2 regions of the Fictibacillus sp. EA-CB0309 genome follow, and region 1 is predicted to be linked to the other one. Evidence: predicted binding sites of a transcription regulator. Region 1 holds the regulator's gene; the other holds the start of a gene.
The links. The regulator CtsR, encoded in region 1, represses protease genes until heat stress. The targets are predictions, from matches to a motif close to ATGGTCAATAAAGGTCAAACA.
Positions count from the first base shown of each region.

Region 2: clpP (ATP-dependent Clp endopeptidase proteolytic subunit ClpP) is a predicted target of CtsR. The motif match lies at 3,050-3,070, and genes of this name have one in related genera.

Region 1 is NZ_CP169271.1:181,264-187,122, forward strand. Features, by position in the region: gene clpC (ATP-dependent protease ATP-binding subunit ClpC) at 1-706, opposite strand, end outside; gene ACEWFH_RS01205 (protein arginine kinase) at 721-1,791, opposite strand; partial or broken gene ACEWFH_RS01210 (UvrB/UvrC motif-containing protein) at 1,795-2,327, opposite strand; gene ACEWFH_RS01215 (CtsR family transcriptional regulator) at 2,364-2,831, opposite strand; gene ACEWFH_RS01220 (hypothetical protein) at 3,538-3,675, opposite strand; rRNA gene rrf (5S ribosomal RNA) at 3,678-3,792, opposite strand; rRNA gene ACEWFH_RS01230 (23S ribosomal RNA) at 3,954-5,859, opposite strand, start outside.
Region 2 is NZ_CP169271.1:1,050,720-1,056,578, forward strand. Features, by position in the region: partial or broken gene trpE (anthranilate synthase component I) at 1-1,250, shown strand, start outside; partial or broken gene ACEWFH_RS05805 (zinc-binding dehydrogenase) at 1,356-2,332, shown strand; gene clpP (ATP-dependent Clp endopeptidase proteolytic subunit ClpP) at 2,395-2,997, opposite strand; gene yvfG (protein YvfG) at 3,217-3,432, opposite strand; gene cspD (cold-shock protein CspD) at 3,766-3,966, shown strand; gene rpoN (RNA polymerase factor sigma-54) at 4,268-5,434, shown strand; gene ACEWFH_RS05830 (glutaredoxin family protein) at 5,718-5,859, shown strand, end outside.

The DNA.
Region 1 (5,859 bases):
CACGGAGTGTTTCTGGGACTTCATTGTTGATGATCTGCTGTGCTAACCCTTCTGCGATCGCAGTTTTACCTACACCAGGCTCCCCGATCAATACAGGGTTGTTTTTAGTACGGCGGCTTAACACCTCGATAACACGCTGAATTTCTTTTGCACGGCCAATCACAGGGTCAAGTGAACCATCACGTGCAATTGCCGTTAGATCACGAGCCAGGCTGTCTAGCGTCGGTGTGTTTGCACTAGCTGAAGATCCTCTATGACTAGAAGAAGATTCATTGCTTCCTAGAAGTTGGAGAACTTGCTGACGTGCTTTGTTCAGGCTTACACCTAAGTTGTTTAATACACGGGCTGCAACGCCTTCTCCTTCACGGATCAAGCCTAATAAAATATGTTCTGTTCCAACGTACGAATGCCCTAGTTTACGAGCTTCGTCCATGGAAAGTTCAATCACCTTTTTTGCACGAGGTGTATAATGAATCGTTTGAACAGCTTCCTGTCCACGGCCGATTAATGTTTCTACTTCTTTTTGGATTTTTTCCGGCCCTAAACCAAGGACTTGAAGAGCTTTGGCTGCAATTCCTTCGCCTTCCCGAATCAATCCAAGTAAGATGTGTTCTGTTCCCACATTGTTATGCCCTAATCGAATTGCTTCTTCTTGTGCCAACGCTAAAACTTTTTGTGCTCTCTCAGTAAAACGGCCAAACATCATACTCGTCACGCTCCTTATCGGTTTTCCAATTTTATTCTTTCTCTGATTAATGTGGCTCTTCTTATATCACGTTCTTCTGGAGTTAGAACTTCACCTGCATATTGTTGAAGAAAACCTGGTTGTGTAAGTATCATAAGTTCATTTAGAATCGTTTTTGATATGCCGGGTAATATCTCTAGATCAATGCCAAGCCGCACATCTGATAAACATTTTGCAGCTTCTTTTGATTGGATGATCCGGCAGTTCTCCAACGTTCCCAACGAACGGAATAACTTGTCTTCAAGCTGTAATTTCAATCCATCCTGCAGCTGTTTACGAGCTGCACGTTCTTGCTGGATGACCTGCGTTACAACTCCTGCGAGATCTTCCATTATATCCTCTTCAGACTTACCAAGTGTCATCTGATTTGATATTTGAAAAATGTTTCCTTGAGCTTCTGTCCCCTCACCATATATGCCTCTTACAGCTAATCCTAGCTGGTTGATCGCCGGTATGATTCGGCTCATCTTTTTTGTGAGGACCAGTGCGGGAAGATGCATCATCACGGAAGCTCTTAGGCCGGTTCCTACATTTGTCGGACAGCTTGTTAAATATCCTCGTTTTTCATCAAACGCATAATCTACATTTCTTTCAATCAAATCATCAATTTCGTTCGCCTTATGAAGCACTTCTTCTAGCTGGAAACCTGGTGCTAAACATTGAATGCGTATATGATCTTCTTCGTTCAGCATGATGCTGACTGACTCATCGTCATTCATAAGTACTGCACCATATTTCGCTTGTTCTGCTAAATTCGGGCTAATAAGATGTTTCTCAACAAGTACCCTTTTTTGAACAGGTTTTAACTTCTCCATCATCAGCATTTCCAAATTTTCTGCCTCAGCTGCATCATTTTCTTCATTCATGCAAGAAGAAATGGAAGCAATCACTTCATGAGCAGATTCTTTGTCTGCTGCGATGGGGAAAACAAACTGATGAATATTCCTTGCAAGTCGGACACGGCTTGAGAGAACAATATCTGATTCAGGTCCTTCCCTTTTCATCCAGGGACTGATTGCGTCACTGATAAATCGTTCTAAAGACATCGGTTACGAATCCCTCCCCTGTTCCAAGCGGCGTTCGATTTCTCTGATGATATCTCTCGTTTCAGCAGCTCTTTCAAATTCCTCATTTAATATATACTGCTGCAAAGCTTGCTTTAATTGCTGAAGCTGCTTTTTTCTTGAATACTGCTCCCTGCGCGTAGAGGTATCTTCCCCGCATGCAAGGTATTACCGCCATGAACCCTCTTAAAGATCGGATTAAGCTTGGATTCAAACGCCTTATAGCAGTTATCACATCCAAAACGGCCAATTTTAGCAAACTGATAATAACTCATCCCGCATTTTTCACAGCTTAACGAGGGCGGAATGAAATTGGATGATGGGGTGTTCGGAACATGTCCATCACCGTGTAAAAGACCAGAAAGCAATTGGTGAATGGAAAATGAATTCGACCCCGGCATGAATTCTCCTTTTTCTTTGGCACAATGTTCACAAATGTGAAATTCCGTTTTCTCTCCATTTATGATTTTTGTAAAATGCAATGACGCTTCACGTTCATGGCACTCTTCACAATTCATTCTGCTCCCTCCTTTTATATAGAATGAAAAAAAGGGCTATGTGGTTCGATATTTTAACGTTTTTATCATAGCTTTTAAAAGTTCTGCACGTAATTCATCTCGATGCGGAAGATTAAGCTTTAAAATGGATCGATCCATAACGCTCAGCATAAGCCTCGCTTCCCGTTCGGAAACAATCGTCTCTTCCATAAGTCTCTTTATTACATTTTCTGCGTTGCCTTGCGATATCCTTTCACCAATCAAGGTGGTTAAGTGATCAATTAGATGGGCTGAGCTTTCGGTACGGACCTTCATGATCCGAATATAGCCGCCTCCACCTCTTTTACTTTCCACTACAAACCCTTTTTCAATCGTAAATCTCGTGTTGATTACGTAGTTTATTTGAGAAGGCACGCATTGAAACCTTTCAGCAATATCCGTCCTTTTAATTTCGATGGCCGGATCATTCGAACTTGAGAGAATTTGCTTTAAGTAATTTTCAATTACATCTGAAATATTTCTCATTTCCCCTCCCCTTCTGACTTTGACTAACTTTGACTATAGCATTATTATAGCCTGCTTTTTTCCCAAAATGCAAATCTCTATCCACCATTATTGCCTCGTCCCCAGCTTCTTAACCTGTATGATTCTGTCGAAAAGATGGTGCTTTTGGTGGAGGATGATGATGAGTTCTTTTGAGGAATTTGAAGATTATTGTGGCCGCAGACAGTTGTTTCGAGTGATAAATAATGGTGGATGGGTGATCGATGGTGTCGAAAATCGGATAAACTTTTTTATATACGTAATTATGGACCTTATCTTCGTATATATTCTCCATTACCTCGTATAAAATGAAGATTACCTCGTAATTGTGTGAGATTCTGGGTTTTGAGGGAGAGATCAGGGGTGTATTTGGTTAGGTTTATAGTTGGATGATAGTTGTAAGAGCTGCTAGAGTTCTTTTGGATGAATTTTTAGAGCTTTTGCTGAAGAATATAGCGTGGTGGAAGATGGTTGTGTCCATCTTCTTCCTTTTTTATGGTTGTGAGAGGATTTTTAGGGTTGAAACAGGTCTTTGAAAAATACGAGGCGGGGTATCTCTAACCCCTAATTAAGTCTAGATGAACAAAATTCGGTCGAAATGAGAGCTAATTAAGTCGTAACGGACCTTAATTAAGTCTAAAATCATAAATAAAGGCCATTCGCTAAATCTCGACAACCCAGCTCAGCTCTAACCAAGCTCTATACCCTCCCCTTCCACATCCCAATCACCTTTAATCAGAAGTTTGGCGGATGCCAAACCACCTTTTTTCTTCCTTTTCTTTTTAAACACAAAAAAAGAAGATGGATCTGCATCCATCTTCCTCATTTGCCTAGCGACGTCCTACTCTAACAGGGGAGACCCCCAACTACCATCGGCGCTGAAGAGCTTAACTTCCGTGTTCGGTATGGGAACGGGTGTGACCTCTTCGCCATCATCACTGGACCTTGTTACTTATGTAACACTCTCAAAATCATTTATCCTGTTGGGACAAGATAAATTTTATTATATTTTAAAGCCTTTTGCAAGAGATTTTTTAATGATTTTCATCATTTTTTTATGTTCTCTCAAAACTAGATACGACGTTTCCAAACGTTATGCTTTTTAAGGATAAGCCCTCGACCGATTAGTATCTGTCAGCTCCACGTGTCACCACGCTTCCACACCAGACCTATCAACCTCATCATCTCTAAGGGGTCTTACTCACTTAACGTGATGGGAAATCTCATCTTGAGGGGGCTTCATGCTTAGATGCTTTCAGCACTTATCCCGTCCACACGTAGCTACCCAGCTATGCCCCTGGCGGAACAACTGGTACACCAGCGGTGTGTCCATCCCGGTCCTCTCGTACTAAGGACAGCTCCTCTCAAATTTCCTGCGCCCGCGACGGATAGGGACCGAACTGTCTCACGACGTTCTGAACCCAGCTCGCGTACCGCTTTAATGGGCGAACAGCCCAACCCTTGGGACCTACTTCAGCCCCAGGATGCGATGAGCCGACATCGAGGTGCCAAACCTCCCCGTCGATGTGGACTCTTGGGGGAGATAAGCCTGTTATCCCCAGGGTAGCTTTTATCCGTTGAGCGATGGCCCTTCCATGCGGAACCACCGGATCACTAAGCCCGACTTTCGTCCCTGCTCGACTTGTAGGTCTCGCAGTCAAGCTCCCTTGTGCCTTTACACTCTGCGAATGATTTCCAACCATTCTGAGGGAACCTTTGGGCGCCTCCGTTACTGTTTAGGAGGCGACCGCCCCAGTCAAACTGCCCGCCTGACACTGTCTCCGAACCGGATCACGGTTCAAGGTTAGAATTTCAATACAGCCAGGGTAGTATCCCACCGACGCCTCCACCGAAGCTGGCGCTCCGGCTTCTCAGGCTCCTACCTATCCTGTACAAGCTGTACCAAAATCCAATATCAAGCTGCAGTAAAGCTCCATGGGGTCTTTCCGTCCTGTCGCGGGTAACCTGCATCTTCACAGGTACTATAATTTCACCGGGTCTCTCGTTGAGACAGTATCCAAGTCGTTACACCTTTCGTGCGGGTCGGAACTTACCCGACAAGGAATTTCGCTACCTTAGGACCGTTATAGTTACGGCCGCCGTTTACTGGGGCTTCAATTCAGAGCTTCTCCGTAAGGATAACCCCTCCTCTTAACCTTCCAGCACCGGGCAGGTGTCAGCCCCTATACTTCACCTTGCGGTTTCGCAGAGACCTGTGTTTTTGCTAAACAGTCGCTTGGATCTATTCACTGCGGCTCTCTCGGGCGATAAACCCTATCAGAGCACCCCTTCTCCCGAAGTTACGGGGTCATTTTGCCGAGTTCCTTAACGAGAGTTCTCCCGATCATCTTAGGATTCTCTCCTCGCCTACCTGTGTCGGTTTGCGGTACGGGCACCTCTTTCCTCACTAGAGGCTTTTCTTGGCAGTGTAGGATCAGGGACTTCGGTACTAAAATTTCCCTCGCCATCACAGCTCAGCCTTCACGTTGGGCGGATTTGCCTACCCAACAGCCTAACTGCTTAGACGCACTATTCCATCAGTGCGCTCACCCTACCTTACTGCGTCCCCCCATTGTTCAAACGGAAAGGAGGTGGTACAGGAATATCAACCTGTTATCCATCGCCTACGCTTTTCAGCCTCGGCTTAGGCCCCGACTAACCCTGAGCGGACGAGCCTTCCTCAGGAAACCTTAGGCTTTCGATGGACAAGATTCTCACTTGTCTTTCGCTACTCATACCGGCATTCTCACTTCAAAGCGCTCCACCAGTCCTTCCGGTCTGACTTCGCTGCACTTCGAACGCTCCCCTACCCCTGTACCATACGGTACAAGCCATAGCTTCGGTGATACGTTTAGCCCCGTTACATTTTCGGCGCAGAGTCACTCGACCAGTGAGCTATTACGCACTCTTTAAATGGTGGCTGCTTCTAAGCCAACATCCTGGTTGTCTGGGCAACTCCACATCCTTTGCCACTTAACGTATACTTTGGGACCTTAGCTGATGGTCTGGG
Region 2 (5,859 bases), 870 kb from region 1:
CGATACAAGTCTCCTAAACACTCTTCTCTGCCTCCGTTTACAGGAGGTGCTGTTGGCTTTTTCGGCTATGACCTGATTCATACGTTTGAAAATGTGCCAAAACCAAAATCGCCATCCAACCAAGAAAATGAAATGGAATTTTTGTTCACTGACGAAATCATTGTATTTGATCATCTGAAACAAAAAACCACAATCCTGTGCAATCTGCACGTTTCCCATGATGATAATGAGGAAAGTATTAAACAAAAGTATAACGACGTTTGCGAGAGTATTCGTCGAACGTATCAAGAGTTGCAGCAACACCCGAAAAGCAAGGCAGAAAATTCAGAACAGCCATTAACCGTGAAAAAAGCAGAGGAGTTCGCTCTTCTCACACAAAAGAAGAATTCTGTTCCATGGTTGAGCAGGCGAAAGAATACATCAAATCTGGAGACGTTTTTCAAGTCGTATTGTCACAGCGGTTTGAACAGGAAACGGAAGCCGATCCGTTTGATGTGTACCGGCTTCTGCGTTCCATGAATCCATCGCCATATATGTATTACTACAAATCTAACGACACGTTTATCGTAGGTGCTTCTCCTGAGCTTCTTGTAAAAGTAGATAACGGATGTGTTGAAAACAGGCCGATCGCAGGAACCCGGCCAAGAGGCAAGACGCATGAGGAAGACTTAGCATATGAAAGGGACTTACTCGCAGATGAAAAAGAGCGTGCAGAACATGTCATGCTTGTTGATCTAGGCAGAAACGATGTTGGACGAGTCAGTGAATTTGGTTCTGTTGAGCTAGACTCTTATATGGAAATCGAACGGTATTCACACGTAATGCATATGGTATCGCACGTAAAAGGCAAAATGCAAAAAGATAAAGATTTCTTTGATGCTTTGCGCTCGTGCATGCCGGCTGGAACAGTCTCAGGTGCTCCGAAGGTAAGAGCTATGCAGATCGTCTCAGAACTGGAGAAGCAATCACGCGGTGTATATGGAGGCGCGATCGGCTATTTAGGGTTCAACGGGCAGATGGACTCATGTATCGCGATTCGAACGATCGTGTTTCAAGACGGCAAAGCATATGTGCAAGCAGGAGCTGGTGTTGTGGCGGATTCCGTGCCTGAACGTGAATACGAAGAAACGGTCAACAAAGCCAAAGCCATGCTGAAAGCAATCGAGGGGGACAGACCCCAGACAAATACAAATCCCTGTTTTGTCCATTTAGTGAGGACACCCAGAACACGCAATACACTGACAGCGTAAAGCTAACCGCCATGAGCATTTTTCTATTATCACACCATCAAAATGGATATACTGTCCCTTGTATCATTTTTACCAATCTTACTACTCGTAAAGGGGACTTTATAGATGAAAGCTTTATTGTTACAAGACAAAAACATGTGGCGTGAAATGAAGGTTAGTGAAACAGATAAACCTGTTCCAGGACCAGGTGAAGTTCTTGTTAAAGTGAAGGCGGCAGGACTTAATCCAGTAGACTACAAAACGGCAACAAATGGAAACCCAAATTGGAACTATCCTCATATTTTAGGACTAGACGCTGCGGGTGTTATTGAAGAAACAGGGGAAGGGGTTACGGAATTCAAACAAGGAGACCGTATCTTCTATCATGGTAACCTCGCAAAAAAGGCGGATACGCTGAATATGCGCTTACTACCGCTCATTCTGTAGCTAGAATTCCAGACGGACTGTCATTTGAGGAAGCAGCTGCTCTTCCATGTGCAGGGATGACGGCTTATCAAGCACTATTCCGCAAGATGAACTTGAAAGAAGGTGAGACGATCCTGATCCATGGCGGCGCAGGGGGTGTCGGCGGTTTTGCGATACAGCTGGCTAAACAGATTGGAGCGATCATCATCACAACATGTTCGCCTGAAAATGAAGAATACGTGAAGAGCTTAGGTGCAGATCACGTGATTTTTTATAAAACAGAAGATGTCCATGCTCGAGTCATGGAACTGACTGATAATGTTGGTGTAGATGCCGTTCTTGATACCGTAAGCCGTGATAATGCTACTCAGTCTCTAAAGAGTATTGCATTTAACGGGCGTATTGCTTTTATTGCTGGAAATCCTGATTATTCCGCTGTTAAACCATTCAGCCAAGCGCTATCCTTTCACGAGATCGCACTAGGTGCTGCTCATTTTTCTAATTCAGTCAAAGCACAAAAAGATCTAGCAACAATGAACGAAGAATTGGCACAGCTTGTGGCCGAAGGAAAAATAACAGCTATGATTTCTGAAACGATTTCGCTAGAAGAAGTACCTGCTGCACTTGCTAAGCTTGCAGAACGACACGTTAAAGGAAAAATTGTAGCTGTACTTTAATAAAACACACAAAAAAACAGGGCTGCTCAACATTGAAGCAGTCCTGTTTTTCCTATTTGTTGTTATTTTTTAATATCTGTGCTGTCTACAGAAGTGATCAGTTTATCGACCAATCCATATTTAACAGCATCTTCTGCAAGTAAGAAATTATCACGGTCTGTGTCGCGCTCGATCACTTCAAGCGGTTGACCCGTTTTTTCAGACAAGATTTTGTTAAGCTGTTCACGCATTTGGATAATGCGGCGTGCGTGAATTTCGATATCACTCGCTTGACCGCGTGTGCCGCCAAGTGGCTGATGAATCATAACTTCTGAATTCGGAAGCACATAACGCTTTCCTTTTTCACCTGCAGCCAATAAGAAAGCTCCCATTGATGCTGCCATACCAATACAAATTGTTGATACGTGCGGCTTAATAAAGTTCATTGTGTCATAAATCGCCATACCTGCTGTGATTGATCCACCTGGGCTATTTATGTATAACGAGATGTCTTTATCAGGATCTTCAGCAGCTAGAAATAGAAGCTGTGCTACGATTGAGTTAGAAACGTTATCGTCGATTGCACTGCCAAGCATAATAATACGGTCTTTTAACAGACGGGAGTAAATATCGTAAGCGCGCTCCCCACGGTTCGTTTGTTCAATTACTGTTGGAATTAAGTTCATGGAAATCCTCCTTCTCCTTTTTCAACTTAAACTGTACTGTCATCATACAAAAAAGGTCAAACAAGGTCAAACAATATGCTGTATGTAACTCATTTCGCCAGCATTGCTCAATATCCTTCTTACACCTTATGTATGGGCTATCATCATAATGCCCGCTAGAAGCAGGATTTTAAACCTCTCCATTACAAAACATTACCCTGATATCGGATTAATTAAGCTTTAGTTTTCATTTTTAATTTCAATATAAGCGGTTTCTAAATTACGTATGCGACGCACGATTTCACTGTTTTTATTGAGATTATCATTGATAAGTGTTCCTACGATCGAACGATAATAAGCATTCATCGCATGTGTTTTCGTAAAAACATCTTTGTTTCGTTCGATATATTGCTGAAAATTTTCTTTAAAATAAGGTACTGAAAATGCTTCGCTCACAGTTCTTCCTCCTTAAATCGATAAACAAGTTTTACAGATGTTACAGGTCTTTATCTATCATAGCCTATCGAGTGGCAGAGCAAAAGTATATCAAAAATTTCATCCCTTGTTTTGACAATTTGGGTTGGACATGTTATAGTTATCTCAACCTTTTACGTTGTGAATATTTTTTGGATTTAAAGCGGTCGTACTTTTTGAATAAGAAGTGGAACACTTAAATCCGCTTCTGAATTATTCAGATGAGTGCGCATTTTTTTATGCCTTTTTATTTACATAGTAAGATGGTTAAAAGAGTTAAAACGCTTACATAGCGTTTGTAAGGAGGAAACACCCATGCAAAATGGTAAAGTAAAATGGTTCAACGCTGAAAAAGGTTTCGGCTTCATCGAAGTTGAAGGTGGAAATGACGTATTCGTACACTTTTCTGCGATTCAATCAGAAGGCTTCAAGTCTCTTGAAGAAGGACAAGAAGTATCTTTCGAAATCGTTGATGGCGAGCGCGGACCACAAGCTGCTAACGTAACAAAACTTTAATAGTAAAGTTTAAAATGCCACACTGCCTTCCGGCGGTGCTGGCATTTTTTTGTATCTTTTAAAATGGTATGAAATTGTGTGTAAATTGTTAGGGGTCTGTCCCCGGGACAGACCCCTAACAATTTAACATTGCGCTTAATCAAAGATGCTAATCAAACTTAAGCTTGTAGGGATCGTTATGTCTTTCTGACAAATACAAATTTGGTAAATTTGTATTTGTTGGGAGTCAGACCCCCAAATTTTGTAGGATGTATAGCGCTTTCATCTATAGTATGATGAAATAATAGGGGAGGGATTTAGGATGGAAATGGGTTTGTTTCAACAACAGAGCATGAATCTTGTCATGACAACTGAATTGCGCCAGGCCATCGCCATTTTACAAGTTCCCAGTCACGAACTGACATCATACCTTCAAGAGCAGGCATTAGAAAATCCGCTTATTGAAATTGCTGAACCAAAAGGCATGTTTACCACATTGAAAAAGAGTGTACGGAAGAACGGAATTAATAGCCGTTCAGATGATAAGCAGCACCTCGAACATTTAATTATGGAGAAGGAAACGCTATATGACTATCTTTATAAGCAGTCCATTCTTCTTCCAATTGAAGAAAAGGATCGCAAACTTTTTCAATATTTACTTTTGAGCGTAGATGAAAGCGGTTATCTTACCGTATCCGCTCAAGAAACGGCTGCCAGATTTAAAACAACAGTCGAGAAATGTGAAGAGCTTATCAGTCTGCTGCAAACACTTGAACCTGTTGGAATCGGAGCGAGAGATTTACGAGAGTGTCTCTTACTTCAGCTACGTGAACAACAGCTTGAACATACGTTAAGCTACATAATTGTTGATCGGCATTTGGATCAATTAGCTGAGCGGAAAATGAAAAACCTAGCGTCAATCCTGAACGTAACACCTGAACAAGTGGAGAAGGCAGCAGATTTTCTACAAACGCTGGAACCGCGTCCTGGTGCGGCGTTTTCACCTGTTAATGATCAGGCGTATTTATATCCTGATGTTTCTGTGACCGAAGAGAATGGGATATTCCACATTTCCGTGAACGAGCAATATTCACCAATCTTAAAGTTGAACGACAGCTATGGTTCGCTTTTAAACGAAAAAAATGCGACCTCTAAATTTTTATATGATTCTTTTCAAAAATTCAATTGGCTGAAAAAAGCGCTGGAACAAAGAAAAGAAACATTGCTTAACATTACGAAAGAGATCGTACGGGTACAGGAAAAGTATTTTTTAACCTTTGATAAATCAGATCTTATACCACTAACGTTAAAAGAAGTAGCGGATGAGATCGGTGTTCATGAATCGACAGTGAGCCGTGCTGTAAAAAACAAAGTGCTTCAAACCTCCAAAGGTGCAGTGGAGCTTAAGAGCTTTTTACCGCAAAAATCTTTACACAAGACGGCGGAAGTGCGTCGGCGACTTCTGCGAAAACCGAGATTAAAAAACTAGTAGACAACGAAGATAAGCAAAAACCTTTATCAGATCAAATGTTAGCTGCTCTTTTAGAAAAAAACAACGGACTATCGATATCCAGGAGAACGGTGGCGAAGTATAGAGAAGAGCTGAACATTCCATCCTCTTCTAAGCGCAAACGGTATACTTCTTAAAAAGATCTTTTCCACGCGGAGAAGATCTTTTATTTTTAGGCTGTTTTCCCATACAGCCCAAACATGATAAATTAACTAAAGAAATCGAGTCAGAAGGAGACATCAAAAATGGGTGAAAAAAAGTAATTTTTTACACGAAAGTACATTGTCCACTTTGTGATAAGGCACATAAACTATTACAGGAGCTGCAGCAGGAAACTCCATTTTCCATGGAAACGATCGATATTTATCAAGATGACGTCCTTCTTGAAAAATACGGGCTCATGA